2 regions of the Shewanella sp. SR43-8 genome follow, and region 2 is predicted to be linked to the other one. Evidence: predicted binding sites of a transcription regulator. Region 2 holds the regulator's gene; the other holds the start of a gene.

Region 1 (16,287 bases), on a different contig from region 2:
TATTATTGTCGAGAGCGACTTGGTACATCTGCGCACTGATAGCATGATAATAACCATTCTGAATTTCGTCTTCACGGCTCCAACATACTTTGACGGGTTTATTGAGCTTTTGCGATAAAATGGCGGCTTCAACACTAAAGTCAGGCTTAGATTTACGCCCAAAACCACCACCCAGTAAAGTCACGTTAACGGTAACTTGCTCTTCTTTTAACCCTAATGCACCAGCCACATTTTGCTGGGTACTTTGTGGGGTTTGGCTCGAAGCCCACAACTCACATCCACTGGCGGTTACATTTGCTGTTGCTACTGGTGGCTCCATCATGGCATGGGTTAAATAGGGTACAGTGTAAACAGCCTTAACTGTTGACGCTTCAGGCCAATCAGTGACTGACTCACCCAACTGGCGCATTACTTTACCTGGTTGGTTTACTCTCTCGACCAAGCCCTGCAGGTATGTGTCTGAATTGTGGCTATCATTAATCGATTTAGACCAGGTAATCACCAACGCTTTACGCGCTTCAATCGCACTCCAACTGTTAGTGGCAATCACTGCGACGCCGCCTAAAGCCTGAAATAATGGTGCACCTTTCGGAACGGGTAAGGTAATAATGTCAACCACCCCGGCTATTTTACGGGCTTTGGTGTCATCAAGACTCAGCACATCACTGCCTAATACTGGCGGACGAGTGATACTGGCATACAACATACCGTCTAATTTAATGTCATAGCCGTAAATCGCTTTGCCCGTGAGCATGGCATCCATATCGACAATAGTATGAGATTGACCAATATGGGTAAATTGACTTTCTGGCTTTAGCACTACAGAATCTAATTCTGGCATCGGTAATCTCGATGCCGCTACAGCCAACTCACCGTAACTAAGGCTTTTGTTACTGCCTTTATGATGGATCTTATGGGTTTTAGCATACACCTCCGCAACCGGAACTTGCCAAATTTGCGCCGCAGCTTGTTCAAGCATGGTTCTTGCGGTCGCGCCCATTTGACGCATACGATGATAATGTTTACGAATACTGCGGCTACCATCAGTATTTTGGCTGCCATAGCGTTTATCCGCTAAGCCTTGCACCACTACAACCTTATCCCAATCAGCTTCTAACTCGTCAGCCAAAATTTGCGGTATGCCTGTTCTAATCCCTTGTCCCATCTCAGAACGATGACAAGTCAAATACACTTTATTGTCTTCACCGATAGCAACAAACAAGTTCATCAGCGCTTGCTTGTCTTCAGCTAAGGCCATTGGGCTCCAACTTAAACTGGTTGCCCCTAAGGCGAGTCCACCACCGACTGCACCAAATAACTTTAATACATTACGGCGACTAATATTCTCAACAGCTGTGAATGTGGTCATGATCACGCCTCCGAAGCCGATTGAATGGCGGCTTTTATCCGTGGATAGGTACCACAACGACAAATATTACCCGACATCGCATCAAGGATTTGGGTTTCAGTCGGTTTAGGCGTGCTGTTGAGTAAGGCTGCGGCAGACATTAACTGCCCAGCCTGACAATAACCACATTGCGGCACATTATGCGCTAACCAAGCTTGCTTTAGTTTTTCAGCCTCAAGACCTTCAATAGTGGTAACTTGCTTACCCTGAACTTGCTTTAAGCTGGTTAAACAACCACGCATTGGACTGCCGTCAACATGGATAGTGCATGCACCACAAAGCCCTGCTCCACAACCAAATTTAGTGCCGGTTAGACCTAATATGTCACGCAATGCCCAAAGTACTGGCATATTCGGGTCGGCATCAAGGGTAAAATCCTTTCCATTGACCATCAATTTTTGTGTTGGGGTTGTCATAATCAATCCTTATTATCTAACCAACGTACTAAGTCAGCAGGTGTATCAATATCAAATTGCGCTTGTTCCATCACAATAATGTTCAAGCTATTATTTTTATCATTTTGTTTTAAAATGCTTTTTGCACCATTATCGCCATCAAGAGACATCAATATTTTAATATCTTCAGCTGAAAAGATAGCAGGTACACCTACGCTATGCAGGTAAAAAGCACAGCTAGTTAACTTATTATGGATATACGCTTGGATCAATTGTAAATAATTACTGCTTTGTAATGCGACTTGGTCGGCTAACACCACTAGTAAAGCATCCGCCTGTTGCGTTTGGGCATATTGACCAGCAAGTTTCACTGAACTGGACAAACCTAAATGCCAATCATGATTAATAATCCGCTGATGATTGGCCGTTATCGCTAACACTTCATCGGTTTGATGGGCACCCAACATCACCACCGCAGGTGCAATACCTGCCGTTTGAGTCACAACATCAAGAGTCTGTAAGCTGTGTGCCAGCAAACTTTGTTCGCCTTGCACTTTAGCAACAATTTTAGCGCTGTTAAATCGGCTGCTTGCCCCAGCAGCTAGGATCACTGTAACTATGTTTGCCGTCATTTACGTATCAACTCGCTAAGACAGCATTACAGTATCAAGACTAGTTATCTTGCTTTGATAAAGTACGCCATGGCACTGGGACAATATGCTCAGTCCAACCGAACCAGGCAGCTCGCCCCCTAATGCCAACCCTGCTGGTGCCGAAAAATAACCACTAAAGTCATCGATATTAAGTTCAGCCATGCTCAACACCTTGTCACGGCGGTGAGTCGGACCTAATAATGAAATATACGCTAGGGATAAAGTTTGCAGTACCTGTAATGTTTTAGCATCAATCTGTAAATTATGACTCATCACAAAGGCAGCATCTAAACTGGCCAACAGTGAGCTTGACACATCCTTGGTGGCTTTTTTGATGATCTGGCAGCCAGGAAAATCATAAGTGCGTGCGTACGCAGTACGTTCATCAAATACAGTGACTTTCCAACCTAACGTTTGCGCCATTTGCGCAATTGGTTGGGCATCTAAACCGCCACCAAAAATACCAATATGCACAGGTGGCCTGATTGGAATATGTAACACTGAGTGATCTTCAAAGGCTTCTTTGTGGGTTTTAGTATTGAGAGTGATAACGGTTGCTTGCTCCGATTTTTGTTCAACAAAGTGACCACTGAGTTGATCGGCCGGCGTGCCATCAGCAACGATATCAATTTGATATACACCTGAATGACTGCGCATCAAAGCATCATGAACACTCACTAAACCAAGATAATTATTAGATTTATTCAACGACACCATCATGATATTAACGATGCCACCACAGCCAAGTTGATAACTGGTATCAGACTCGTCAGTTGCATCATAGGTTAACTGAATAACTTGCTGAGTTTGAATCGCGCGTTGCGCGTGACGACGGAGATCCGCTTCAAGGCAACCACCACTTAACATTCCTAAGCTTTTGCCCATGGGATGAAATAGCATTATTGCGCCAGGTTTGCGGTAAGAAGAGCCTTGTACTTGAGTGAGAACGGCGAGTACCCAGTCTTCTTGATAAGAAGGTAACCAGGTATCGAGTAAATCAACGAGGTGTTGAACCATTTGAACTGTCCATCATATGTAAACGCATACTCTTAAGCTAACAGACTGGGTTTACAATGCAAAGAATCAATAGTTTCAACTTATTAATAAATAACCTCAACGACCTAATTGTGTAGAAAAGTGTTAATCAAATAACTGATCCGCAACAAAAGGGTTATGTTGTCGTTCATCTGCAAACGTCGACATTGGACCATGACCAGGAATAAAACTCACATTGTGACCTAATGGCCATAATTTGGTGGTGATTGATTGAAGTAAGTCTTGATGATTGGATTGCGGGAAATCGGTACGACCAATTGAGCCACGAAAAAGCACATCGCCCACCCAGGCTAAATTAGCAAAAGCATTATAAAAAATAATGTGTCCTGGTGTGTGTCCAGGGCAATGCAAAACTCGTAAATGTTGCTCACCAACACTTAGCTCATCATCTTCATTAAGGTATTGGGTTGGCTCAAAAGCTTCTACACGCGGAAACCCAAAGTTTTGACTTTGTTTTACCAAGTTTTCTAACCAAAATTTATCCGCAATGTGCGGACCAATGATCGGAATAGCTAATTCGCTCGCCAATGCCGCCGCCCCACCAACATGATCAATATGCCCATGGGTTAATAATATTTTTTCAACCGTTAAGCCTAACTTAGCCACCTCGGCTAAAATCCTATCAATGTTACCACCAGGATCAACTACCGCAGCCTTCAAGGTCTTTTCGCACCAAATAACACTACAATTTTGCTGAAAAGGCGTTACGGGGATGATTTGATACTTCATTGACAACCTCGTTGTTTAATAATCAGTGGCTAATTATCGGTTAATTCTACCTAGGCAGATTTGATCTAGATAGCTATTTAAGATGATTTGCATCAAGTTAGTGATTGTTAATCATTAACATGGCTCATAAAATAACGTTACTTACGGCTGAATAAGCTTGATATCACCATTAATCATGACCCAATAGGCATTTTATGCACACAGAACTCACCTTAGCAGACATTGTTGCTCGTAAGCACTTTTTCTCGGTGCCATTAGATTATCAGCAAAGTCCCAGTAAACAGATTACGGTTTTCGCTCGGGAAATAGTCAGTGTTGAAAACCAACATAAAAAACTGCCTTATTTAGTATTCTTTCAAGGTGGGCCAGGATTTGGTGCCGTCAGACCGATCAGCAATAATGGCTGGATAAAACGTGCGTTAACTGAATATAGAGTGTTATTGCTCGACCAGCGGGGCACCGGATTATCAAGCCCAATCAATGCCACCAGCTTAAGTTATATGAACGCCACCGACCAGGCTGATTATTTAAGTTTTTTCCGTGCCGACAACATTATTCGCGATGCAGAATATATTAGAGCCAAACTATCCCCAGACCAGCCTTGGAGTATTTTAGGCCAAAGCTTTGGTGGCTTTTGTGTGCTGCATTATTTGTCTGCTGCGCCTGAAGGCCTAAAAGAAGCCTACATTACTGGCGGCATACCTTCACTTAGCCGCCCTGCAGATGAAGTATATCAAGCGACATATCAACGAGTCATCGCCAAAAACAACGACTTTTTCAAACGCTTTAGTGATGCCCGCAGTTTAGTTGATAACTTAGCCAGCCACCTTTATCAAAACAAAGTGTACTTAGCCACAGGCGAATTACTGACAGTTGAAATGTTGCAATTGTTAGGGATTAATTTAGGCATGGAACAAGGGCCAGAAGCGGTCTACTATTTGCTTGAACAAGCCTTAATCGAAACACCCCACGGTATTGATGTTAATCCGTTATTTTTACATCAATTTAGTCATTTCCTCGACTACAGCACTAACCCTATTTTTGCTTTATTGCACGAATCTATTTACTGTCAACATAAGGCTTCAGCGTGGGCGGCCCATCGAGTGAGAGCGCAGTTTGAACAATTCAATTACCGTCCGAATAAGCCATTATTGTTTACAGGTGAAATGATTTACCCATGGATGTTTGCCCAATTTGAAGCGTTAATGCCATTACAACCTGCAGCAGACTTAATCGCGGCTAAGAAAGATTGGCCGGCATTATATGACCTTGAAACGTTAGCGAATAATAAGGTTCCGGTAGCAGCCGCTATTTACAGCAACGACATGTTTGTCGAAATGCAATACAGCCTAGAAACCGCTAAGCAAGTCAACAATCTCAAGTATTGGCTCACATCAGAATATGAACACAACGGCATCCGCATGGATGGCGAACGCATTCTTGATAAGCTTATTAGCCTCAACCGCGGTCATTGTTTACGTTAATGCATCAATCAACCAAGTTTGTGTGATGAAAATAAACTGGCATAAGATTAACTAAAACAAAGCCATAAACCTAAAGTCGCCGTCCGAAGTGTTCGAAATAGCATGATGAGAACCCTGTGGTAACATCATGCTATTTATCACATATAACGGCGTCAGAGGCTTTTCACATCAGATGTACTCTCTGGACTATGAGGTGATTGTTATTATGATATGGAAGATCAACACCTTGGCGGAATTGATGGAGTTATCAACAAGGGCAAGCAGTGTTCCCCTTGTTGATCCTCTGTGGGCGAAGCGCTACAACGTTAATATTTTCTAACCAAGGTTTATTCGACATTGAAACGAATAAAATCAATATCAAAGCCTATTTATACGACCTGTAATACTTGCTCTTTAGCCAAACGAGATTTAGGTAACTTAGCGTTATAGTCTTCATCCGAATGATGATAACCAAATGCTAATGCAACTTCACACACATAACCGCCAAGTTCTTCAGCAAAAATTTCACCTAGCAACTCACTGTCTACGCCTTCCATCGGCGTAGAATCAATACCAAGGCGAGCTAAAACATGCATAGTATTACCTAATGCTAAATAGGTTTGTGACTTAGTCCATGCCGCATTGTTGCCCGCTTCATCAGTGTTTAAGTCAACAAATGCGTATCCACCAAATGCAGCTTCGCGATCTTTAGGCTTAGTACGGCCATCGATAATGCCTTGATCAACCACTTTGGCATAATCTTCACGGGTATACTTAGGGTTATATGCAAACAATATGGTATGTGAAGCCGCTTTAGCATGCGGTTGGTTAAACTGAAACTTATTAGCATAAGAGTCATGTAGGCGTTGTTTGGCTTGATCACTTTCAATCACGATAAATTTCCATGGTTGAGAGTTAATAGATGAAGGTGATAACACCATTGCGTCATAAATGATGGCTAAATCTTGTTGTGATACGCGCTTAGTCGCATCATAACGTTTGGCGGTGTAACGTTTTTCTAAATCAGTAATAATAGCGTTGGTCATGTCAGACTCCATATTAATTTTAAACACTCAGAGAAAGAGTTAGCAGTGAAACGACATGTCGTAATGTTATCGATTAACCTACAATCTGGCTCAATAGACTTGATACGAACAATATAAAACAGCAAAACAATATTAAAAAATTGAGTAAATACACTATAAGACGGTTATGGTGCCAAAACATGGGGTTTTCAAGCTTTATCACTAACTAAAGTTCGATTAGGCTATTCGACCAAGCTGCCCAAAGAAGCGATATACTGCGGGTATTAAGTCATTCAGACTCTTAATCCGCCTAGCGACTTTAGCTGCCGCATACAGTGCCATGATGGCAAGGTTATCCAGTGTGTTTTGCCATTAAGCAGAAAAAGAAAAACAGCCAACAAATGTTAGCTGTTTAGATAAGCGTCATCGCCTTAAACAATAGCCATGCAGTAATTAGCTTTCAGTTACCACAGCACGATAGCCGCCTTGATGTTCGTCGGCGACAAACTCAATAAAGTGCTGAATACTATCAAGGCTATCTTCTTGATAATGTGACACATACAACAATTGGCTCAAGTGCTCTTTAGCGATGAGTTCAAGGGCATTTTTAATCAATCTTCGGCCTAGGTAATCTAAGCCTTGGTAAGGCTCGTCAAGGATCAACAACGTGGGCTGTTTCACAATAGCGCGAGCAATGAGCAACAAGCGTTGCTGGCCATATTCTAATTGCCTAAAGGCCGTTTTACTCAACTGGCTCATGTGTAAAATGGCTAACCATTCGGATGCGATAGCTAACTGTTGCGCTGTCGGTTGTTGATACAAACCAATCGAGTCATAAAAGCCCGATACAATCACATCCAAGGCACTGCAATTAACTCTGTACTGTAAATGCAACGCTGATGACACCATGCCGATATGCTTTTTTATCTCCCAAATACTCTCGCCTGAGCCTCTTTTTTTACCAAAAATATCAATGTCGTTACTGTAACATTGTGGATGATCACCAAAAATAAGCCCTAGCAAAGTACTTTTACCACAACCATTTGGGCCTTTAACTTGCCAATGTACGCCATTATCGATGCGCCAATTAACCCCAGAGAAAATCACTTTGTCACTGTAAGCTACTCGGCCATTGTGTAACTGAAAGACCGGATTGGCGAATAATGGCTTATGTCTGTGACGACGAATAAGCGCCAACATATCTTCACTTTGTTGGCCTGATTGCGCCGTAAGCTGACTAATTAGCGGATGATTATCCCACTCAGTCTTAGCCATTACGCTGTCTAACGCGCCATGATTAAACATCGCAACATGCTCAATCCAGTCAGGCATATCTTCTTCACGTGACACGACCACCAGCATTTGTACCGTTTGCGACAAAAGCTGTAAATATTGACTTAACGCTTGTCGATGGCCCACATCAAGCCCTGCATAAGGTTCGTCGAGGACTAAAAATGGCACTTGGGTTGCCACAGCACGGGCCAGCATGACCCGGCGACTTTCACCGGTAGAAAGCTGAGTAAACTGGCTATCGCTTAACCGAGTGAGATCCAGCTGTTCTAATAAGCGCTTTGTCAGTGCGTGATCATCACATTGGGTAAAGATCACCCCATAAACGCTAGTATTAGGGTCGATGTAGCCTAAAGCCTCGCTGTCATCTTGCTCAAGAATCTGTTCGAGTAACAGCTGCTGTTCATGCAGTGACACCAAAGCGACCTGCGAGTAGTCAACACCCGATAGTATGCCTGAATAGGCCAAAGCGTTATCTTGTGCTTGCTGAGTCAATAACTGGCCCAATATGGCGCCTAAATCACCTTCGGTACTAAACACGCCCCAAGATTGTTGTGATTCAATAAGCCAATCTTCAATGTTCATGGTGACACTAGACGAACGGCATTGCAGCTGAGTAAACCGAATTTCCATTGTGGCGATTATCCCTGTCTATTAATACTGATTCTTCACCAGAGTTTATCTTCTGAGTGTCTCACAGGAGTCTTAAAAAAATCGACAAAAAAAGTAGAACATTTTGGTTCTACTTTGCGATTAAAATCACTTCAGTTGATCACACTGACGATTATTCACGAAAACGGCCATTTCATTAGCGTAGATTCAATTATCGCCCCTCTGCCATTGCTACATAATCAGCTTAATACTAAGTCTGCATAGAGACTTGGCATAATTCACGGCTCGGCCAGATTTCATAAAACATAAAATCAGCCTGGTTAGCATCATCTTGCTGTATCGTGTTCATTGCTCTTCAAACTTGTATTTTGCCTACTCAAGCTTGCCCTCTACTTCTGAGAAGATGTGAATAGGTTACTGGCAATAATCTTTCTTTGACACCTGACTGTTTTAAAACATGTCGTCACCAACCTAGTCTGGCCAAGGCGACTAGCCTGGGTAAGTTTGCCTGTCATCATCCCTCTTAACAATTTTCATCGCTTGCCACCCTGTTAATTTTTCGCTTTAGTTTTCTTTTTATATGGCTTTTTAAAGCTGCGCTTTGGTGCACTGCTGGCAACACCTTGTAATGCAGAAGGTAACTGACTCGATGCTTGGGTAATTAGGTTATCTAATTGGCTGAGTAATGGCTGCATAAATGCATCATACTTAAGCCTTTTTTGACTGATGGCATCGAGGCTGTTTTCCCATAATGCGGTCATGTCTGGTGTGGTTGCAGATTCAGGTAAACTGCGGATCAAACCAACACCCACAGGTGTGGCCAGTATTGATTTACCTTGGCGAACTAAATAACCGCGCTTAAACAGTAATTCAATAATCCCAGCACGAGTCGCTTCAGTGCCTAAGCCATCAGTTTCTTTAAGAATTTTCTTAATATCGCTGTTTGTCACATAACGGCTAATGCCAGTCATCGCGCCTAATAATGTCGCGTCGGTAAAATGCTTCGGCGCTTGAGTCATTTTTTCTAGTAATTCACCACGCTCACATTGGAGTATTTGCCCTTTAACCAGCGGCGGTAATGATTGTACCGTGTCGTCGTTATCGTCATCGCTGCTAGTTGAACTAGAATCAGAACTCGCTTGATTTACTGTGGTCGCCCGCTTATACAGTTGTTTCCAGCCTAAGCTTTTGTCTCGACGCGCTTTAGTGGTAAACAAGCCTCCAGCAATAGTCACTTCCACAGCGGTTTCAGCATACATATAAGCTGGGTAAAACTGGGCTAAATACTGCCTCGCAACGTGTTGATATAACTTGGCTTCGTTACTGGATAACGATGAAAAATTAGCAACTTTCTCTGTGGGTATAATGGCATGGTGAGCATCGACTTTACTGTCATCCCAAGCTTTAGACTTAAGCTTGGGATTTGGAGCATCACAACCATCAACTAATGCAGCAGCACCTTTGAGTACCGCGTCCAATACTTTTGTTGCCAAAGCATGTTGATCTTTAGGTAAATAGCGACTGTCTGAACGCGGATAGGTAATTAATTTATGACGCTCATACAAACTTTGGCAAGTATCAAGTACCTCTTTTGCTGAGAGGCCAAAACGTTTAGCTGCGTCTATTTGCAATGCTGATAAGCTGTAGGGTAATGGTGGGTTTTGGCGCTTATCTTTGGCTTCAAGTTTAGTCACTTGCGCTGGTTGACCATTAATACGAGCAACGACATTTTCAGCTAAGCCTTTGGCTAACACTCTGCCATCTTCATCCATGTAGGGTTGGCAGGCTTCACTCGGTTGCCATTTGGCGGTAAAGGTTTGTTGCTGCTCGGTAACCAGATGGGCCAGCACTTCATAAAAAGACTTTGGCTTGAAATTGGCAATCTCATCATCGCGGCGCACCACTAAGCCAAGCAAAGGCGTTTGCACTCGGCCAACAGACAACACACCTTGGTAACCCACTTTGCGCCCTTGAATGGTATAAGCACGAGTCATGTTCATGCCATATAGCCAATCAGCGCGGCTGCGGGCTAATGCAGAAGTCGATAAAGGAATAAACTCACGATTACTGCGTAACTGCCCTAACGCACGTTTGACTGCTTGTGGATTTAAATCACTAATTAATAGTCGCTGAACTTGATTGAGCTTGTCACCCTTGACGCCTAAATAAACAATCACTTCATCCACCAGCAACTGCCCTTCACGGTCTGGATCGCCAGCATTAATGATTGCTGAGGCTTGCTTAACCAGTTTACGCAACACAGTAAGTTGACTGCGAGTTTTGGTTTTAGGCATGAGCTTCCACGTTTGTGGCACTATGGGCAAATGTTCGAGCTTCCATGATTTAAATGCATCATCGTAAGCATCAGGTTCGGCTTGCTCCAATAAATGGCCAATACACCATGACACGCAATCACCATTGGCGGCAGTGATAAAGCCATCACCTTTTTTATGTGGTTTTGGCAGAACATCGGCAATAGCACGACCGAGACTGGGTTTTTCAGCAATATATAGAATCATAATCCATTATTAGGGCGCTAAAGTTCAATTAGATAAAACTCGATTGCACCGCTTAACTGTATAAATTTACAGTATAGATTAGCGCTAAATACGCCAAGCTGCAAATACGAAATAATTCACCACTTATATCGTCAAAATATTACAATACGCAGCTTAAATCCCAAATACGATGAACAGATGAAACTCGGCCAGCGTTTAGCACAAATCAACAGTATGATCCCCGTGGGTTATAGCCATATTTGGGATTGTTGTTGCGACCATGGATTTCTTGGTGCGGCATTACTTGATAGGCATGCAGCAAACACGATCCATTTTGTCGATATTGTGCCGGCATTAATGCAGCAGCTAACCGCTAAGCTTGAACTTTTTTACCCATTGCAAACTGCCAATCAATGGCAAGTACATTGTGTCGATGTGTCAGCGATACCTCTGGAGCAAGACGAGCAAACCCCATTAGTGATCATTGCTGGTATTGGCGGAGATTTGATGATCGAGTTAGTGAATACACTTTGCCAATTGCACCCTAACCGTCAAATTGATTTTATCTTGTGTCCGGTCCATCACCAGTACGAACTTCGCCAACAACTCATTGAACTTGATTGCCGTTTAATTGATGAAAAACTGATTGAAGAAAATCGCCGCTTTTATGAAATTATCTATGTGAGGCGTGACAGTCCATCATCACGAATAGCAGGTGATAGTGAAAGTGATAGTTCTACCACTAAGATTAGCGCTGTGGGCGATAAATTTTGGCAATGTAACAATGACCACGAGCGCAATATTGCTATACGATATTTACACAAAGTGCTGACTCACTATCAAAAAATAACCCTGTCGAATCCGCAAAAAGCATCACAGGCGTTGCAAGATTATCTAGCAATTAAAGCACAAGTCGAGCGTAAAGAACGGACGTCGACCTCCGAGTGTACGGCGCTATTTTAGACGCTGGATCCCGGCTCAAAAGCATTACCGGGATGACGGTAAAAGGAATCATATCTGGTTGACGATAAAAGCAATCGCTATCTGATTGAAGGAGTAGCAGACATATTCGTTTGACGATGAAAGTAATCGATATCTGATTGAAGGTGTAGCAGACATATTCGTTTGATGATGAAAGCAATCGATATCTGATTGATGCTGTAATAATCATATCTGGTTGCGGTGATAGCAATCGCTATCTGATTGAAGGCGTAGACAATATTGCTGGATGGTCATATTTGAAAGCGAGCCCTTAAATCCGATGCGTTTATATTCTCAGGTTATCACTTGTCATCGATCTTTATCGCTCTTACAGCCTCTAGCCGCGAAGCGACCTAGCATCTAGGCATTTGCTCAGCGCTCGCTTGCTATCGTTCTTTATCGCTTTTATAGCCTCTAGCCGCAAAGCGACCTAGTATCGAGATATCTATCTTGTTATCCCTTGTTATCGAGTGTTTAAAGCGGACATAAAAAAACCAGCATTTTTCATGCTGGTTTTTTATGGTTATGAAAACCTGGCTAGCTTATGGATGACACTCGTTGTGCATTTCTAAGTTAGTTCCAATGTCTTTTGAGCGGTTAGCTTTGGCATCATCATTACGTAATTGTGTTAAATGGTCCAAGTAAGCTTGGTCAACGTCATTAGTAATGTAATGACCATCAAACACTGATGTTTCAAAACGCTTAATCTCTGGATTTTCCATTCTTACGGCTTCAATTAAGTCGCTTAAGTCTTGGAAAATAATGCCATCGGCACCAATGATTTTAGCAATTTCGTCAGCATCACGACCATGAGCAATAAGCTCATTTGAGGTCGGCATATCAATACCATAGACATTCGGGAAACGGATTTCAGGAGCTGCTGATGCAAAGTACACTTTCTTTGCTCCAGCTTCACGCGCCATTTCAATGATCTGCTCAGACGTAGTACCACGTACTATTGAGTCATCAACTAATAGTACGTTTTTGCCTTTAAATTCAGTGTTAATCGCATTCAATTTACGACGAACTGATTTTTTACGTTCTTGCTGACCAGGCATGATAAACGTACGACCAATATAGCGGTTTTTAACAAAACCTTGGCGATACGGTAGATCCATGCAACGGGCAATTTCTAAGGCAATATCACACGAGGTTTCAGGAATAGGAATCACCACATCAATGTCATGATCTTCCCATTCTTTCTTAATCTTTTCGCCCAACTTAGCACCCATGTTTACACGGCTAGCATAAACAGACACTTTATCAATGCTCGAATCAGGACGTGCAAAATACACGAATTCAAAAATACACGGAGCATAGCTTGGGTCTGCAGCACATTGACGGGTAAATAATTGCCCATCAAGTGAAATATAAATAGCTTCGCCAGGTGCCACGTCACGCATCACTTCAAAGCCAACTGCGTCTAAAGCAACACTTTCTGAAGCAACCATATATTCAGTGCCGGTAGGCGTTTCATGTTTACCAAGTACCAATGGACGGATACCAAATGGGTCACGAAATGCAACTAAACCTTGACCGATGATCATGGCCACTACAGCGTAAGCACCGCGGGTTTGCGCATGCACTTTGGCAACAGCATCAAACACTTCATCAGCACTTAAGGTTAAACTGCGCGTTTCTTGTAACTCATCGGCTAACAGGTTTAACAAGATTTCGGAGTCAGAAGTAGTATTAACATGACGACGCTTTGTCACTAGGCTTTCAGCCAGTTCAATCGTATTAGTCAAGTTACCGTTATGTGCTAACGAAATACCAAATGGCGAGTTAACATAAAACGGTTGAGCTTCTGATGCACTCGAGCTACCAGCAGTAGGATAACGAACATGTCCAATACCGGCATTGCCTTGTAAACGCTGCATATGTTTAGGCTCAAACACATCTTTGACTAAGCCGTTTGCTTTACGTAAACGAAACGCATTCATGTCAACAGTCACAATACCTGCTGCGTCTTGACCACGATGTTGAAGCACAGTTAGCGCATCATAAATGGTCTGATTAACTGTTGATTTTCCTACTATTCCGACGATACCACACATGGGTAAGGTTCCTCACTGTAAAGTGTTTTATGTTTATATTTGGGGTACAAAGCTTGACGTGTTTTCCAGATAGTTAAAAAACCACTGAATAACCACACCAAATTCAGGTACAAGTACAGAATCGTGCCACCATTTAGAATCTGGAAATGCTGTAAACGCATCCATGAAAAACAGTAAAGCACTAACGATCAACGCGCCACGAATGGCACCAAAACACAGGCCTAACACTCGGTCTGTGCCCGATAAGCCTGTTTTGGCCACTAGCTGGCCGAGTAAATAATTAACGAGTGCCCCTAAGATCAGGGTAATGATAAAAAGAATAGCAATCGCCACACCGTTTCTGACTAACTCGTCCTGCATTTGGGTTAAATGAGCAGCAAGATCGAGGTAAAACTGGCTAGCGATAAAGAATGCAGCAAACCAAACCACAAGAGACATGGCTTCTTTGGCAAATCCGCGGATCAAACTGATTACAGTTGATAACCCGATGACGATAATAATTGCGTAATCAATCCAAACCATGAAGATGGGGATCCGGTATAGGGTTCAAGACGGCGGGATTCTAACAGAGACAGAGATGTTTCTCACCTCTGATTGTACAAATTATTCTTGCGTGATTAAGAACAATCAAATTGTAAATATTAATCACCCAAGCAAAATACCGTCTGAATAGGTTATTGTTCTTGTGGATTATAGGCAACGATTTTGCCTTTTAATCCGGTTAATTTGAATATAGGTTGCTGACGAGCTTTAAGTTTATCTTCTGATACTTCAGGGCCAACGAACACTCGGGTGAGTTTCCCCTCGACAGGTGTTTTAGGCAGTGTGTAAGCCGTAAATCCGGCTTTACGCAGTTGAATAATCAACGCTTTTACATTAGTAATATTATTAAAACCGCCTAACTGCAGCGTAAAGCCTGCGGTAATCGGTGCAGAGGTTTTATTCGCTACCTGGACTTGAGGTTTTTTGACCGTTTTAACCACAGCAGGCTTTTCAACTACTTGAGCCACTTCTTTAGCTGGTTCTTTGGTTGCTTCCTCTTCACCTAATGCCACAATATCGTTGCTAAGGTCTTGTGGTTCTGCAATCGTTAATACTTGGAACTCTTCTACTTTTTCAGCAGAATTAGGGCGATTTGGAGCTGTTAATCTAGCTGGTCGTAAAGGAATTTCAGTGAATTCCTCAACAACCTGAGCTTTTTTACCGTCTAATAAATCAGGTAAAAAAATCACTCCCAAGGCCACGAGTACTATGGTTCCTACCAAACGATTTTGAAATTGACGATTCAAAGCTAATTCCCTTCTTTAACCAAATGACGTTTATGATGATTTCTAAAAACGACGTCTTAAACAAATAGTGTTTATAACAATTTAAACCCTGCGACAGTATAAAAAGAGCCAAATACAATGACCACATCATCGGCTTTCACTGTCGTTTGGATCGCGTGCCATGCACTGCTGATATCAACAAACTCACTGGCACGGTCACGGCATGCATCATTAGGCAATGCTTGACGCAGAGCTTGCGCTGATGCGCCACGTGGAATATCTAAACTGACGAAGTTCCAGTGACTAATTTGCTCGGCTAATGTCGCTAATACTGACGTAATATCTTTATCTTTAAGCATGCCACACAAGGCTACAATACGACGACCTTGATACGCCTGCAATTGCTGGGCTAAATATCTGGCCGCATGGGGATTATGTGCCACATCTAAGAGTACTAATGGTTGCTCACTGACTTGCTCTAATCGTCCAGCGAGTTGAGCTTGCTGCAAACCTTGGTTAATCTGCTGCTGACTAATGTGCGGCCAAATATGGCTTAGCAAGGCTACAACACTCGCCGCATTGGCCAGTGGTAGCTTTGGTACACTCAGCCCTGAATATGTTTGTTGCATCGATGTAAAATGCCATTGGTCTGAATGGCTCTGGTCTTTATGGTAATCAAACTCATGACCAACACGATAAAGTGTAGTCCCTATTTGATGCGCATATTCAGTGACGCTCATCGGCAAATCGGGTTCACCAACAATGGCCAGGCAATCGGGGCGAAACACACCGGCTTTTTCTCTGCCAACCAGTTCACGGGTATCACCTAAATATTCTTGATGATCAAGATCA
Region 2 (16,287 bases):
AATTTTAGAGGGACTGAATGAACATGACAAAGTGGTTATTTCAGGGCAGTTCTTATTGGACTCAGAAGCCAGTATTCAAGGCAGTTTACAGCGTTTGAGTAATGCGCCAATAAATGCCACTGCGACAGATGCTCACCAGCACTAAAGGAGCACAACAATGTTAGCAAAAATTATCAGTGCTTCAATAAAACAACGCGTTATGGTGTTGGTACTCACGGCCGTTATCGCCTTAGTGGGCTATCAAGCGATGCGCATGACACCACTCGATGCGCTTCCCGACTTATCTGATGTGCAAGTGATTGTTAAAACGTCATACCCAGGGCAAGCGCCGCAATTGGTTGAAGATCAAATTACCTATCCATTGTCATCGGCCATGCTTGCCGTGCCCGGTGCTAAAACGGTGCGTGGGTTTTCAATGTTTGGCGATTCATTTGTGTACGTCATTTTTGAAGATGGCACCGACATTTATTGGGCACGTTCACGGGTATTAGAATACTTGTCTCAAACCCAAGATCAACTGCCTGCCGGCGTTACGCCAAGCATTGGGCCAGATGCTTCTGGTGTAGGTTGGATTTTTCAATACGCCTTAGTCGATCGCAACGGACAATATGATTTAGCTCAATTACGTTCATTACAAGATTGGTTTTTAAAGCTTGAATTACAAAGTGTTGCAGGAGTATCTGAAGTTGCTACCGTCGGTGGTATGGAACAAACTTATCAAGTGGTCGTCGACCCGCATAAGCTAGCTTTGTATCAAATCGACTTAATGACCATTAGAAATGCCTTAGATAATTCCAATAGCTCGACTGGCGGCTCGGTGATTGAAATGGCCGAAGCAGAATATATGATCACCTCAAGTGGCTATCGCCAGACCATTGCTGACTTTGCTGAAATTCCCTTAGGTATCTTGTCCGAAACCGGCACGCCGGTATTAATGAAAGATGTCGCGCAATTAAGAACCGGCCCGGCAGCGCGCCGTGGCATTGCCGAGCTTGATGGTAAAGGCGAAGTCGTCGGCGGCATTGTCGTAATGCGCTACGGTGAAAATGCCCTTGAAACCATTAATAATGTGAAGAAAAAACTCGAGCAAATCAGTAATGGACTACCTGATGGTGTCGAGTTAGTCACCACTTATGACCGCTCAGACTTAATCTTGCGCTCAGTCGATAACCTTACCCATAAAGTACTTGAAGAAATGCTCGTAGTTGGGCTTATTTGCCTACTGTTTTTACTGCATGCCCGCTCAACCTTAGTGGCGATTATCACCTTACCTATTTCAATTTTAGTCAGCTTTATCGCCATGAATATTATTGGAGTCAATGCCAATATTATGAGCTTAGGCGGCATTGCCATTGCCATTGGTGCTGTGGTTGATGCCTCTATTGTGATGGTCGAAAATACTCATAAACATTTAGAACATTATCGTCAAAAACACGGTAAGGCTCCTGAGGGAGAAGATCACTGGCAACTGGTAAAAGAAGCCTCAATTGAGGTCGGCCCAGCACTGTTCTTCAGCTTATTGATCATTACATTAAGCTTTACTCCAGTCTTTGCCCTTGAAGCGCAAGAAGGACGTTTATTCCATCCACTGGCCTTTACTAAAACCTTTGCCATGGCCGCATCTGCAATCTTAGCAATCACCTTAATTCCGGTATTAATGGGCTACTTTGTCCGCGGAAAAATCCCTGATGAGCGTAAAAACCCTATTAGTCGGGTATTGATTGCTATCTATCAGCCATTACTTAAATGGGTACTGAACTTCCCTAAAATCACCATTGGATTGGCGATTATTGTGCTATTCAGTGCTTACTACCCATTAAGCCAGATGGGATCAGAATTTATGCCCACCTTGGAAGAAGGTGATCTGCTCTATATGCCAACCACATTGCCCAGTGTCAGCGCGGGTAAAGCGGCAGAAATATTGCAGCAAACTGACCGACTAATAAAAACCGTTCCCGAAGTTAAACGGGTATTTGGTAAAGTGGGCCGCGCCATTACCGCAACGGATCCTGCACCGCTCACCATGCTCGAAACCACTATTATGCTCAAACCCACAGCAGAATGGCGTGATGGCGTAACCTTAGAAAGCATTATTGCAGAACTGCAAAAAACCGTGCGTATTCCAGGGATGACCAATGCTTGGGTGCAACCGATTAAAACTCGTATCGATATGTTATCTACTGGGGTGAGAACACCTGTTGGCATAAAGATATCGGGGTCGAATGTCGAAGAACTGCAACGTATTGGCGCTGAAATAGAAGCGGTAGTAAACCAATTACCTGGCACAGTGTCAGCATTTTCACAGCGCAGTAGCGGTGGGCGATATATTGATATTACCCCAGATCTTAAAAATGCTGCACGCTATGGCATGACCTTAAAAGATATCCAAGATGTAGTGCAAATGGCTATTGGTGGCATGACCATTGGTGAGTCAATTCAAGGCCAAGAACGCTATCCCATCAACATACGTTACCCGCGAGAGTTACGAGATAATATCGAGAAACTCAAAAACTTACCTGTGCTGACTAAAACAGGGAAATACTTACCCTTGAGCTATTTAGCTGATCTCAAAATCAGTGATGGTGCCCCCATGTTAGCCAGTGAAAATGGCCGCCTGATCTCATGGGTGTTTGTCGATCTCAAAGACATTTCTATTGGTGAATATATCGTTGCGGCTGAAAAGGCACTTAAGCAACAAATTACTCTGCCTCCGCGCTACAACTATAGCTTTGCGGGGCAATACGAGTACATGCAGCGGGTTGATGCTAAGATGAAAATGGTGATCCCATTAATGATTGCGGTGATTTTTATGCTGCTAATGATGACATTTAATTCGGTCATACAAGCATCGGTGATCATGCTAAGTTTGCCTTTTTCATTGGTAGGTAGTGCATGGCTACTTTATGGGCTGGATTTTAACTTTTCCGTTGCGGTATCGGTCGGTATGATTGCCCTCGCTGGGGTTGCTGCCGAGTTTGGCGTAGTAATGCAGGTATACCTTAATAATAGTATTAAGGCCTATAAACAAGCCGGAAACTACCACAGTAGAGCGGATTTAACTGCCGCCTTAGTTGAAGGCGCAGTAATGCGAATTCGCCCTAAAGCCATGACAGTCGCCACCATATTTTTTGGTTTACTGCCAATTATGTGGGGTAGCGGTACTGGCAATGAAGTTATGCAAAAAATTGCCGCACCTATGGTCGGCGGTATGGTGACTGCGCCGCTATTATCACTATTTGTTATCCCCGCAATTTACTTACTGATATATGGTCGCAAGTTGCCTAAGCAATAGCGGAAACGCTAAGTAGATATAGACTACAAATATTTACAGCAGAAATATTTGCAGCAAAAACAATCCCCAAGTCATCTTATGGCTTGGGGATTGTTGTATAAGCCTTGCTTTAGTGAAGTTAAATTCGGCTTAATCGATTATTAACTCAGACAAAGACGGTGTAAATTAGGCAGGTTTAGGCGTGAACGTAACCGGTTGAGGCCTTTTTTACCTTAGAGTAAAAGATGTCTATGGATTTAGTTGAGCAGCACAAAGTCCTCAAGTTCAGAGTTTACTTATCCATTTCTACGCCAAGAAAACTAACTTATTTGTGGCCCATTATTGGCTGGTAGTTAAACTTTCGTCCGAATAATGCCCAACCTATTTCATATCTACTAGTTTGTTTTAAATCGTTAATTCAATGTTATTAATTACCTGCCGCAGGCTTTAGTGCGGATAATCCTGTGAGACGCCGCAAGCACATCCTTGTGGGCTTAACCAAAACATCCGTGTTTTGGATACTCCCTAGCTTATCTACACCTGAATTTTATCTCTTCGATTCAACTTCATTGATGGCTATTGGAAAAGTGCTATACAAGAACATGAGTTAACTTATTTCTGGACAAAAGTGGATTTAAGATAGACCTACGATCACTAACGCTTAAGATCGCAAGGTTCCACACTGCACGGGCCAAATACTTTGTCATTCCGGCAATGTTTTTGAGCTGGAATCCAGCTTTGTTTTTTATATCTTGTACTTATGGCCTACGGCCGCTAACGTCGTGGCGCTTCGCCCACACCAGACCAAGAGGAAACAAACGGCTGTTCCCTCTTTCCTCTAAATGACTTGTTATATGGCGATTAAAACCAACTTTCCCATTTTTCATTTGCACTACTATGAGATTCAATCCCAGCATCGAGTGCTTGATGAAGCATTTCAGCTTGCTCCATATCCAAACCAGTATCCTCAAAGTTTAAAACTTTTATATTACCGATTAATTTAAACGGTTTTGGATTAAACATTTGGTAAATCATTATTGGTTCGGCTAAACCATTGATCCATGCTTTGACAATATAGATATCCTGTTTTTCACCATTATCGAGTGTTACAAGACCTTCGTGAGAAATTGCCCATGCATCAACACTAGGTTGGTATTCTTTAATTGATGCATAAGCGCTATCAATTGCTTCTTGTTGAGTATCAGCTTCGAAGTTTAAGACTTGTCTATTTTCGCCTTGCTGATAAACAACATATGGAGCTAATGTTACGCCGTCCTGACCACTTCCAATAAATGCTGAGTGGGCGAGAGTAAGTCCTAAAATATTCCCTAAAATCTCAGTTTTCACAAACTTTCCCTAGCCATATAACGCCGCCATATGGGGCGCAAAAATGCTTGGCTATACTTTGCGACGAAGGAGCGCAGCCAAGCGTTTTGCGTCCCTGCCATAATGGCCTTGTTATACATCCCAATTAAAGCCCGCGCTGCCATCGCTTTGGATAGATGCCTTTAAAAGCGATATTGATAAGCTCTTGCTTATCGATATGTCCTTTTTTGAACTTCATTCCATAAAAAATGAAAGCAAATAATGCGCAAAATGCATATAAAGAAAAGCAAAGAACTAAAAGGCACACAGTGAACATCATCAATACTGTGCCACTATCATAGCTACGAATTGGTACATCTGACTGAATCCCAAAGCTTGAGGCTATAGCAAAAAACAACGGATATGCTACCGAAAACCCAATCAGACAACCAAAACCACCAATCTTTGCAGACTGCGAGTAAAAGTAAGGTTTTAATTTTCTTTGGCTATTGATAGCTCGAATTAGCACAACCACTTCCCTAGGATGTATAACGTTTGGCTAAGGGGCGGGCTTTAGCCCGTCCCAGGGAGCGAAGCGAACGATTTGAACCAGTTGTTAGGGGTCAATAACCTAGGTCCAGTGCTTTCCGAAGCTCACTCAAAATAGTGGAGGAGTCCATTACAATTTTCTCGCTAACAACCGGCTCGGCACCATGAATTATTGAGTTGCGAAGAGTTATTAATGCCTTGATTTCGCCATATAACGACTCGCTAATTTTCTCGTTTCGGAAGAGCATTTCAGATAATTTAGCATTAGAAATATGCCGGCGGGGACGGCTTGGATATTCTGTCGAAGATGTCGTTTGATATATTGAACCATACTTGGCAATAATTTCTTCTAATTCGTTGTAGTTTTTCAAGAACTCTTCGAGGCTTCCTTTGATCGTTTCCTCTCTAGCAGGGTCTACTTGATTCTGAAGTTTTCTGCTCTCTCTTTCAATTCGCTTGGGAGATATGACTTCAAAAATGAAGTAGGTGACGGCCAGTAAGGTGGTTACAAATGCTGACTGTGCTGAATTTATAATTATCGTGCTAAGTGTTGTTCCTGTGCTTTCGTATGATATGGCTAGATTTGAGAGTAGTAGTGTTACAACTGAGGATAAAGTTACAAAAACTAGTAAGGTAAAATACCTATTTTTTAGGCTCTCTACAGCCTCGACTAAAGTTTCATCCTCTAGCTCTTCACGACTAAGCTCATTACGGAAAAATATAAAACCTGTGAGAGTTAACCCGTAGACCCCAGCTAGTACTTGGGCTGAAGTTGAAAACAGATAAAGAATTTGGTTTTCGTTCAATACCAATATTGGATTGCTTGTGCCTACATAGCTTGTAATTACCGCCAAGGCACCAAAGGCAATGCAGAAAGAGCTGATTATTCTTGATGGTGCCCAAAAGTTTTGCATTTGAATCCTAACGCTGTTTTAAGCGGCAAATTGCAGTTGGCTAAAAATAAGTGAGGCACGAACAAAAAGCCCACTGTAATTTGTCCGACTTGAAAACCCTTGTTAGGTGTTTTGTGGGTACATATGGAATGACCAATATTGCATAGCTTCAAACTCTTGCTCTTTCCAGTGTTGTCCGCAACAATCACATATTAATTTACTAACTCTTTTTTGATGCTCATCTCTATAAGATTCACTCTCGCTAAAATGACAGCCTTTTTTTTCCATTTGGTCTTTGGTAGTTCCCTTAGGTCTGTTAGATAACTCTATGAAAAGACACTTACAATGTAAATCATTTATTGCTATTTGTAATAAATTAGCTTTCCAAAATTCTTCCCAAGTTAGTTTATCTTTTTTAAATTCATCTAAAAGAATAATTTCTCGATTTGAAATCTTACACAGATCTTTTAACCATCTTTTTTGACGACCATTAAAATCCATTCTGCAACCTCTAAAAAAACACCTAACGCTTTGCTAATTGGCTGCCGCAGCGCAGCGTAGGCAGTCCAGTGGAGGCCACGCTTTTTGTGGCCGGAACGAAATTAAGCAACTTGTTATAAACCGCCTACTCAATACTGACAACTTGATATTTTGCTCCAAAACCATTATCACGCTCCAGTTCTCGAAGTGTTAATACCACATCATTTAGATCCTGTTTTAACAAAGCATGTCGACCATAAATTACTTTAAATGAAGTGCTAGATTCAGTTCCTACGATTACTTTTTTAACATCCGCGTTGAACAAATAAAAAGTCGACCAAGTCGAGCAATCATTTTCACCAAAGCATAATTTTCCAGATTCCTTTTCGGTATCTAAAAGGAACTCTAGATCAGCCTTCACTTTGATTTCGTTTGCTGCGAACACAAAACAAGGTAAAAGCAAAAAAGTGAAGATTAATAATTTTTTCATAAAGGCTTATAACGCCCCAAGCAGGGGATTTTATGAGTGTTTTTCAGCGAGTGAAATTCCCGCTGACTTGGCTTGTTAACTGCTTTTGCAAATACCATGAATTTCCTTTGTATCAACTGACTTTTGCACTTGAGACCAGTTTTGACCGTCATAATAATTAACGACTACGCCATGCTTATATACATGAATCGTAATATCGTCTGATTTATAAAAATAACCAGGAGCAGCAGTTGCTACATAGTTTTGCCAATTTGAGTTATTCAGTTGTAACCATTTAGTAAGCTGAGCATATTCAACTGAATCCTTGTTGACCTTTCCGTTGCATGTAACCCAAGAATCAGGATGATAAACGGTAAAATCTATATCTTTTGAGCGGTCAAACCACAAAAGCAATGCGCCAACTATGACCACTCCTCCAATAAGAACATATGCAATTACTTTCAGAAACTTGACCATGCTAATCCATGCAGTTAACAGCGTATTAACGAGAATTCCGATAAACATCCTGAGAAGCTCACCAAAACACAACATCCAAATGGCTTTAATTATTAATGATTTTAGTAACTTATCAGCTTAAATAATCCAAATCAATCACCTTTTAGTCTAGGCAAAAGCAAGAATTTAGATAATTGAGAATAATACAAACTCGTTATGCAGAGCAGATATGTTAACAAATATCAAAATAGTGCTTTCATAAACTAGCGATAACTATGTTCGAGCAAAGTTTAAATTGGATGTTCTCTAACAAGCTTTGGGGCAAAGACGTGTTTCAAGGTGGCCTAGTGAATGACCGTAAATTGCACAGAATTACTAAATCTCTACTACGTTCTACCCCTGATAATGTTAAAATCTCCGCATCAGAATTACCGAGAAACTCAATGTTTATCCATCATGTTAACGGCATCGACTGGCTAGTGATCACAGCTTTTGAAGAACTGAAAACTATGTTTATCGAAGAAGCCGGTACGATACCCTCTTGCTTCTCTACCGCCAGCGAATTGAACCTGGTTGATCAAGCAAAGCGAACTTATAGATATTTGCCTACTCTCAGCGGCGTAATCACCGATATCGGCACATATCAAAGACAGGGTAACGAAGAAGATTTGGACCCACAACTTGCCTGCTTAGTTGAGGGGCGTGGTCGGGTATTTATCTATCACGGCGGCTTTGTAGCTTTTGTGGATGACGAGCAAACCTTTATTACCCGAATAGACTGAAAATTATTCAGTAAGTTGAAATCGGCGAATTGGCATCCCTAGCAAGGAATGGGACAAAACCAGGTTAGCTGTTAACTTAACATTCGTAGCAAATGAAGCTAAATCGAAGAGATAGAATGACCCAGTATAGATGCGCCTGAGGGTATCGAAAACAGGGATGTTTTCGTTAAGCGGCCATGGATGGCGCAAAGCGTCCCGAAGCAGTATCTGCACATAAGCCCACTGCAGGTGATTAACTGCATTGAAGGTACAAGCTTCAAACCCATTTAACCAACACCCACTCAGCTAAACACCACTAAACCAAACATAAAAATGCCAAACCTTCATTCGAAAGCCTACAAACTTTGGGGGCAAAACCAAGTTAGTTTTTAACTTAACATTCGTACCAAATGAAGCTAAATCGAAGAGATAGAATGACCCAGTGAAGATGCGACTGAGGGTATCGAAAACAGGGACGTTTTCGTTAAGCGGCCATGGATGGTGCAAAGCGTCCCGAAGCAGTATCTACACATCAGCTCACTGCAGGTGATTAACTGCATTGAAGGTACAAGCTTCAAACCCATTTAACCAACACCCACTCAGCTAAACACCACTAAACCAGACATAAAAATGCCAAACCTTCATTCGAAGGCCTACAAAATTTAGGCACAACGAGTTCGTTTTCTTGACTTAGAAACGGACAAAAGTAAGTCAACACTAAGCCGCTCTATCACATCTTTGTAATCGCGACATTCGCTATCCTGTAGCACACTTGCAGCAGGTAGTGAGTAGCAATTAAATCATGTGATCAATCAAACTTAACCGAACCAAATAAGTTGAGTTAATCAATATCTCACTTACGTTGTTGTAATATGAGTTGCTTTTCACGAGCAAGCATTACCATGCGAAACATGCCCCAAGCCATAATCACAGCACCTAAAAGCAACATGACATTAACAATGACAGCTTGGTTAGCGAGTATAGGTAAAAAATCTTGGTCAAATCCGGCAACTAAACCGTAAATTCCGAGACCAAACAACAGTGCTCCAGGGAAATCAATTAAGGCGACTATCATCATACTGCGATGAATTCTAGCCAACTCAGCTTGGGTGTTATTCTGTGTCATTTGCTCATCCTTGCCTAAATACACTTAATGAGTATCTATTACAGATACCACGATTATGCCCAAAATAGCGCTTTGCAATTGAAGTATCAGCGTCATCAACGGCAACATAAACCATCCAATTGACGGATATGGTTATTGCTATCATGCCAGCAAATAGCTTATTGACCAACATACCATTGGTTGTTAAATATCAGCCAGAATAGCCACAAACAAAAAAGCCTTCAAACGAAGACTTTCTGAATAATTATGATTCGATTATAACAAGTTGTGGTTATTTAAATACCGGTAAGATATCTGCCATTGCCAGTAAGTGACATGTTGCGGTCACTATCCCAAACAACACCACAAGCACAATCAGTGGCGTTCCGCCTGGCACCTTAAAGCCGACATAATGGGGGTACTGCTGCCTCACTTTATAAGCCAGCAAAGCTGGAACAATCACAGCCCATATGGTGGCTGCAAGTGCAGCAAAACCAATGGCGAGGATAAACCCATTCGGAAACAGCAAGCCCAATATTGTTGGCGGGATAAACGTAACCGCTGCAGTTTTAATCCGTCCGGTGCGCGAATCATCAAAACCAAATAGATCTGCAAGGTAGTCAAACAGACCTAATGTGACACCTAAAAATGATGATGCCACGGCAAGATTGGCAAACAGGGTCAACATGCTATCAAGCCATTGGCTGGCAATAACCCCTGACAACGCTGCAACTAACACCCCAATATTACCGCCTTGGGCAATAACATCGGCAAACTGGCTGCGCTGAATATTACCCATAGTTGCCACTAACCAACACACATAAATCACTAATGCGATTGTGGTTCCGCTAATGATAGCCTTAACAATGGTTTTAGCATCTTTACCGTAATATTTAACTAAACTGGGTACGTTACCGTGATAACCAAAACTGGCTAAGCCAAAAGGAATCGCAGCGAGCAGATAAGGTAAGTAACGCGACTCACCATCGGGTGATACCAGTTTCACGGTATCGATATCGATCAATAAATTACCAATGGCCAAGAAGAAGGTAATGACCATGCCACCAAGCATGATGGTGGTAATGCGATCAACCGCTTTAGTACTGACAAATACCACTAGCGCCAGCACCACGGCAAACACTAACCCTGCCACACTCTGAGGTAGACTGACACCCAATGCCGATAAACTGTGATTAACAATCGATCCGCCACCACTGATATAGGCATAAGTTAAAATGTACAACACAAAGGCTATAGAGACGCCGTTAATGACTCGCCAAAACTGCCCTAGGGTTACTCGAGTTAAGGTATCGAAACTGTCACCGGGTTCAAAATGCAAGTTAGCTTCTAATAACAGCAAACCCGACATTAGCATGCAAAACCAGACGCCGAGCAACATCGCTATTGAGTAACCAAACCACATCCCTGCACCAACAACTGGCAAGGAAAACATTCCCGCACCCACTGTAGTGCCAGCAATGATCATCGCCCCACCCAATACTGACTTACCACTAGTGCGATGCTTGGCCGCATTCATATGGTTTGCCATTATTGTCCGTGCTCCGCATCCACACTGTCTACTATGGTTTGTTTCACTGACGAACTCAGTAACTTGTTGGCATGATCTCGAATTCTGATCACTTCGTCACGATGTTCAACACTGCATAAGTAACCTAGTTCTTTTAACTTAACACTCAAGGTGTTATACAGTTTTTTGTCATAAAACTCTGGAGCGGTAATCCCGTGAAGTGCGCCTAGTCGTTGGGCCAACAAGTGACTGTCGGTTTCAAGAGCAGAACGTTCAAGCTCAGGCTTTATCGCCAGTAAATTAAAGATAATGGCATAACGCTGCAAGGTCTCACTGATCGTTTCAGCCAGAAGTAATACTTGGGTAATATGACGAGGCGTGATGACAAAGTTATCATTGTCGCTCAACAAACCTTGCTCAAGCATAAAGTCTAAAACGCCATCAACATATTTAGGCACATCATCAATGCCCATAAATAACTCTGCTTTCAACAATGGATAAAAATCCATCACGATGGCATGAATGCGCGCGCGATCGCAGTCATCATAGCGCAATAAACAACTGGCAATTAATGACGGTATCGCCATTACATGAATAATATTATTACGGTAATAACTCATGGTGATGGCAATTTTTTCATCAACAGAAATAATCTCACCAATAGAATCTTTGGTACTAACAAACTTATTTAACGACAAACAATGATCAACAATCGACTTACCATCACCCTCGGCGACCGATGCGTAATCGGTATAAGGTACGGTTTTCAATAAGGCTAAATACAGATCAAGTTGGCGTTCTAACTGACTTCTTTCTAATGCATTTTGCTCTGAGGCTAATAACACTAAACTGGTTAATGTTACCGAGCTCGCGGCGGCAGCACCGTTAATATTGGTCATCACGCGGTTAGCGAGTAAATTAACCGATGGAGTAAACCACGATGGTTTTTGATCAGGCTCTTTCGCCAGTTCGCTACGCCATTCTGGCGCTTGTTGATTTAAGAAGTGCTGTAAGTTAATCGGCTCACCAAAATTAACATAACCTTGGCCAAAGTTGCCGAGTTTACGCAGCGCACCAAATAACTGCCAAACAGATTCTTTTTTCTTTTTCTTGCCGCTTAACTCTTTGTGATAAGTGGCCACTTCCATCACATGATCATAACCTAAATACACTGGCACTAACGTCACTGGGCGCTCTATGCCGCGAAGTACACTGTTTATGGTCATTGCCAACATGCCGGTTTTAGGCGCAAGTAAACGCCCTGTACGCGAACGCCCACCTTCGGTGAAATACTCAACCGAATAACCTTTAGCAAATAACTGATCTAAATACTCACGAAATACTGCGGTATACAGTTTATTACCATTAAAGCTGCGGCGGATGAAGAATGCTCCACCACGGCGGAACATTGGCCCTGCAGGCCAAAAGTTCAAGTTAATACCGGCCGCAATATGCGGCGGAACCATACCCTGATAATACAAAATGTATGACAGCAACAAGTAATCCATATGGCTGCGATGACAAGGCACATAGACAATTTCATGGCCATCATGGTGAAGCTGTCTTACCTGTTCAGCACCTTTGATATTGATACCGCTATATAATTTATTCCATAACCAAGTGAGAAAACGCTCGGCAATGCGCACTAAACTATCTGAATAGTCTGCGGCAATTTCATCGAGGTATTCAATCGCAGTTTCACGAGCTTTTTCAGGAGATACTTTTTTGTTGACTGCTTCTTCTTCAATAGCCTTTTTAATTGAATCTGACTTTAATAAAGAGGCAAATAGCATTTGACGATTAGGTAATTGTGGCCCTGTCATAACTTTACGTTGGCGACGGAAATGTACTCGCGCGACACGAGTTAATTTATGCGCAATTCTTTTGTCTGTACCATGCTCATCAGCCATATGGCGCAGCGATAACGCATTAGAAAACTGCACAAAATTATGTCGCCCTAAAAATAAAATCATCAGCCACTTACGTAACCAAGTTGGGTTTTCTCTTTCAAAAACAGCCGCTGTCATGCTGTCTTCTTCCTTACCAGGAGTACGTCCCCAATAAAGACAAACTGGCACTAATTGAATATCAAGGTCAGCATTCTCACTATGAAGCGATAATAAACGGGTAAAATAATTAAGGAACTTCTCACCACTTTCACGTTTACCAAATAGAGGTTTACGCCCCTCTAAACACACCACTCGAGGCACTCTTAAACCATCAAGCTGTAACGGCTCATAAGGACTTGGCATACCAAATCCTTCAGTGATTTCGCTCAAGGCGGCAATATCACTAATAGATTCCGTTTTCATCAAATAAACCAAGGGCTTGGTCGGATCTATATTGAGGTCATCAAACGGATCATGGGGCACCACAATGGTCTGTACCATCCATTTCTGAACCCATTTTAATGCTTGTAAAAATATTGAATCTGGTTTTGACATGGTTATTTTCGCAACATAAGCCATTGTAATATTGTCGTATAGGATACCAGAAACCACCCTGCTTACACTATCTGGCCGACTTATCTTTACGTGTAAGCTCTCACTTTAAGACATAGTGCAAGATAAAACATATATAATAACTAATAAAAACATTTATTTAAGTTACAAAAAGCCAATAAAACACAAAAAATAGTTGGTTAATACTTGCACGAACACAAACACTGTATATAATGACAGTCACTGTATAAAAAGACAGGAATCATCATGAGACCGTTAACGCCGCGCCAAGCAGAAATATTAGACTTAATTAAAAACAATATCGCCGAAACAGGTATGCCACCCACTCGTGCTGAAATTGCGAAACGTCTTGGCTTTAAAAGTGCTAATGCTGCCGAAGAGCATTTAAAAGCATTAGCCAAAAAAGGCTTTATCGAGATCATGCCTGGAACCTCTCGAGGTATTCGCTTACCTCATGAAGAACAGATTGAAACCGGTTTGCCTCTGATTGGACAAGTTGCAGCTGGTGAGCCTATTTTGGCTCAAGAACACGTTGAACAGTATTATCAAGTCGACCCGAGCATGTTTAAACCTGCCGCAGACTTTCTGTTGCGCGTTCGTGGTGACAGCATGAAGAACATCGGTATTTTAGAAGGCGATTTACTCGCGGTTCATAAAATGCAACAAGCACGTAATGGCCAAGTTGTAGTAGCGCGTGTTGATGATGACGTCACCGTAAAACGATTTGAACAAAAAGGTAATGTGATTTATCTGCACGCAGAAAATGACGATTACACCCCGATTAAAGTTGATTTAAGTTGCCAAAGCCTAACCATCGAAGGGCTTGCCGTTGGCGTTATCCGTAATGGAGATTGGTTATGAACAAACTAATGGGCATCGCGCCACGTCACCCAGGCTTATGGGTAGATTTAGCTGAAACAGAATTGCATGGCAACCAAACCATTCGCACATTACAAACAGTCACCCAAGGTGAAGCTGAGTTGAGCCAGTTGTGTAGTCAACTCGCCACATTGAGCCAACAAGGTCGATGGATTGTGTTAATTAGCCCACCACACATTGGCTATAAACATATGCTGGCAAATGCTGGCGTGAGAATGGACCGTATTTTACTGGTGCACACTAAAGACGAAGTCGAAACCTTATGGGCGATGGAAAAAGCGCTTACCAGTGGAACATCAAGTGCTGTCGTCACTTGGACAAGCTCACTTGACGCTCGTGATAGTCGTCGATTAGAAATTGTGGCTAAAAGTGCACGGGCTTTAGGTGTGGTAATTGAGGATGTGAATGCTCACTTACCTCACAAACATCAACTTGTTAGCCCTACATTAATAAATGGAACAAGTAATTTTTGCTCATTTCACTAAGCATTAACCCTTACTTACCAAGCCCTGTATTGAATTCAGGGCTTTTTTTCATCTTTTTTCAGTCAATTAGCCAACAAAGTGATCTTGATCAATGTTTAATCTACAGCTAATGTTGTTCCCAAGGATGAAATATTATTCATCTTTAATTGGACGTGAATGACAGTGATTAAGATTACTTTCAGACAAATGAGCCAACTCAATATTGATAAGTTCTGTAGTAGGTACAAGCGTGGTGCACCGCTAATAATAAAACCGTAAACAACCTGTTTACTGCCACCAAGGTACTTTGAGGTCATCAAACTTTTTTCGGGAACCGAAAAGTTTGCATAGAGCAGAGAATTACTGTGTGACTTTTCTTTGTAATTGCTATTTGCAATGAACAGAGGAGCAGTCTTGTGAAGCAATGGTGGTATTGTTTACTGGTGGTGTTTATAGCACTTCCGCTTGGGGCATCAGAAATGTCCCTCAACATGACTCAAGGCGTGACAGATATCAGTGGTAAGGTTTATGGCCTCCACATGACGATACTTTATATCTGTTGTGCCATTGGGTTAGTGGTGTTTGGGATCATGATTTATTCAATGATTTACCATCGCAAATCAAAAGGCGCTGTTGCGGCAAATTTTCACGAAAGTACTAAAGTGGAAATAGCTTGGACCGTCATTCCTTTCATCATCTTAATCGCCATGGCTATTCCAGCCACTAAAACCTTAATTGCCATGGAAGATCCCAGCAATGCGGATCTCACCATCAAAATTACTGGGTCGCAGTGGAAATGGCATTACAGCTATTTTGATAAAGACATCGAATTTTACAGCACATTATCGACCCCCAGAGATCAAATCGATGGCATAGAGACTAAAGGAGAGCATTATCTTCTTGAAGTCGATAAACCACTCGTACTGCCCATTAACCAAAAAGTGCGTTTTTTAATGACATCAGATGATGTGATCCACTCATGGTGGGTTCCGGCTTTTGCGGTTAAAAAAGATGCCAATCCAGGCTTTATTAATGAAGCATGGACCCGCATTGATAAGCCCGGAATTTATCGTGGCCAATGTGCCGAATTGTGCGGTAAAGACCATGGATTTATGCCAATTGTGGTGCAAGCATTATCAGAGACAGATTTTGATAATTGGTTAGTAGAGCAAAAGCAACTGGCCAGTAATGCCGCTGCTGCGGCGGCTGCATCACTGTCACAAACCTTATCTCTTGAAGAGTTAACCACCCAAGGCGAACAGATCTATCTTGCTCGTTGCGCCGCTTGTCACCAACCTAATGGTGCGGGCCTTCCAGGTGTATTCCCATCACTAATTGGCAGTCCTATCATAAAAGGCCCTGTTGCAGGTCACCTCAACATCGTCTTAAACGGTAAACTAGGAACCGCAATGCAAGCCTTTGCCAAGCAACTTACCGCCCAAGAGATTGCCGCAGTGATTACCTTTGAGCGTAATGCTTGGGGCAATAATACCGGTGATGTTGTTCAAGCTGCTGATGTGAGTAATTTCTCTGGCGGCAATGAAGCAAGTACTGAAGCAAATAAGACTGAAAGCACAATGGCCGCAACAGCAACTGAGAGCACCAATACTGCGACAGAAAAAGCGACTCAGGCTCTTGAAACCATCGCAAAGGCTGTAACACCAG

What was found. The regulator LexA, encoded in region 2, represses DNA repair genes until DNA is damaged. The targets are predictions, from matches to a motif close to TACTGTATNNNNATACAGTA.
Region 1: H5114_RS16320 (DNA topoisomerase III) is a predicted target of LexA. The motif match lies at 11,205-11,224, and genes of this name have one in related genera.

The regions. Positions count from the first base shown of each region.
Region 1 covers NZ_JACJDX010000012.1:130,848-147,134, forward strand. The annotation lists gene H5114_RS16280 (xanthine dehydrogenase family protein molybdopterin-binding subunit) at 1-1,369, opposite strand, end outside; gene H5114_RS16285 ((2Fe-2S)-binding protein) at 1,372-1,824, opposite strand; gene H5114_RS16290 (nucleotidyltransferase family protein) at 1,827-2,435, opposite strand; gene H5114_RS16295 (XdhC family protein) at 2,451-3,473, opposite strand; gene H5114_RS16300 (MBL fold metallo-hydrolase) at 3,597-4,241, opposite strand; gene H5114_RS16305 (alpha/beta fold hydrolase) at 4,436-5,725, shown strand; gene H5114_RS16310 (nitroreductase family protein) at 6,094-6,750, opposite strand; gene H5114_RS16315 (ATP-binding cassette domain-containing protein) at 7,183-8,652, opposite strand; gene H5114_RS16320 (DNA topoisomerase III) at 9,183-11,150, opposite strand; gene H5114_RS16325 (tRNA (adenine(22)-N(1))-methyltransferase TrmK) at 11,328-12,092, shown strand; gene purF (amidophosphoribosyltransferase) at 12,653-14,167, opposite strand; gene H5114_RS16335 (CvpA family protein) at 14,201-14,689, opposite strand; gene H5114_RS16340 (SPOR domain-containing protein) at 14,842-15,456, opposite strand; gene folC (bifunctional tetrahydrofolate synthase/dihydrofolate synthase) at 15,528-16,287, opposite strand, start outside.
Region 2 covers NZ_JACJDX010000008.1:92,182-108,468, reverse strand. The annotation lists gene H5114_RS11850 (efflux RND transporter periplasmic adaptor subunit) at 1-145, shown strand, start outside; gene H5114_RS11845 (efflux RND transporter permease subunit) at 158-3,292, shown strand; gene H5114_RS11840 (hypothetical protein) at 4,133-4,618, opposite strand; gene H5114_RS11835 (hypothetical protein) at 4,743-5,105, opposite strand; gene H5114_RS11830 (hypothetical protein) at 5,200-6,039, opposite strand; gene H5114_RS11825 (hypothetical protein) at 6,142-6,519, opposite strand; gene H5114_RS11820 (hypothetical protein) at 6,644-6,988, opposite strand; gene H5114_RS11815 (hypothetical protein) at 7,064-7,444, opposite strand; gene H5114_RS11810 (cytosolic protein) at 7,867-8,205, shown strand; gene H5114_RS11805 (hypothetical protein) at 9,038-9,310, opposite strand; gene mtr (tryptophan permease) at 9,582-10,838, opposite strand; gene plsB (glycerol-3-phosphate 1-O-acyltransferase PlsB) at 10,838-13,261, opposite strand; gene lexA (transcriptional repressor LexA) at 13,526-14,140, shown strand; gene H5114_RS11785 (cell division inhibitor SulA) at 14,137-14,643, shown strand; gene coxB (cytochrome c oxidase subunit II) at 15,039-16,287, shown strand, end outside.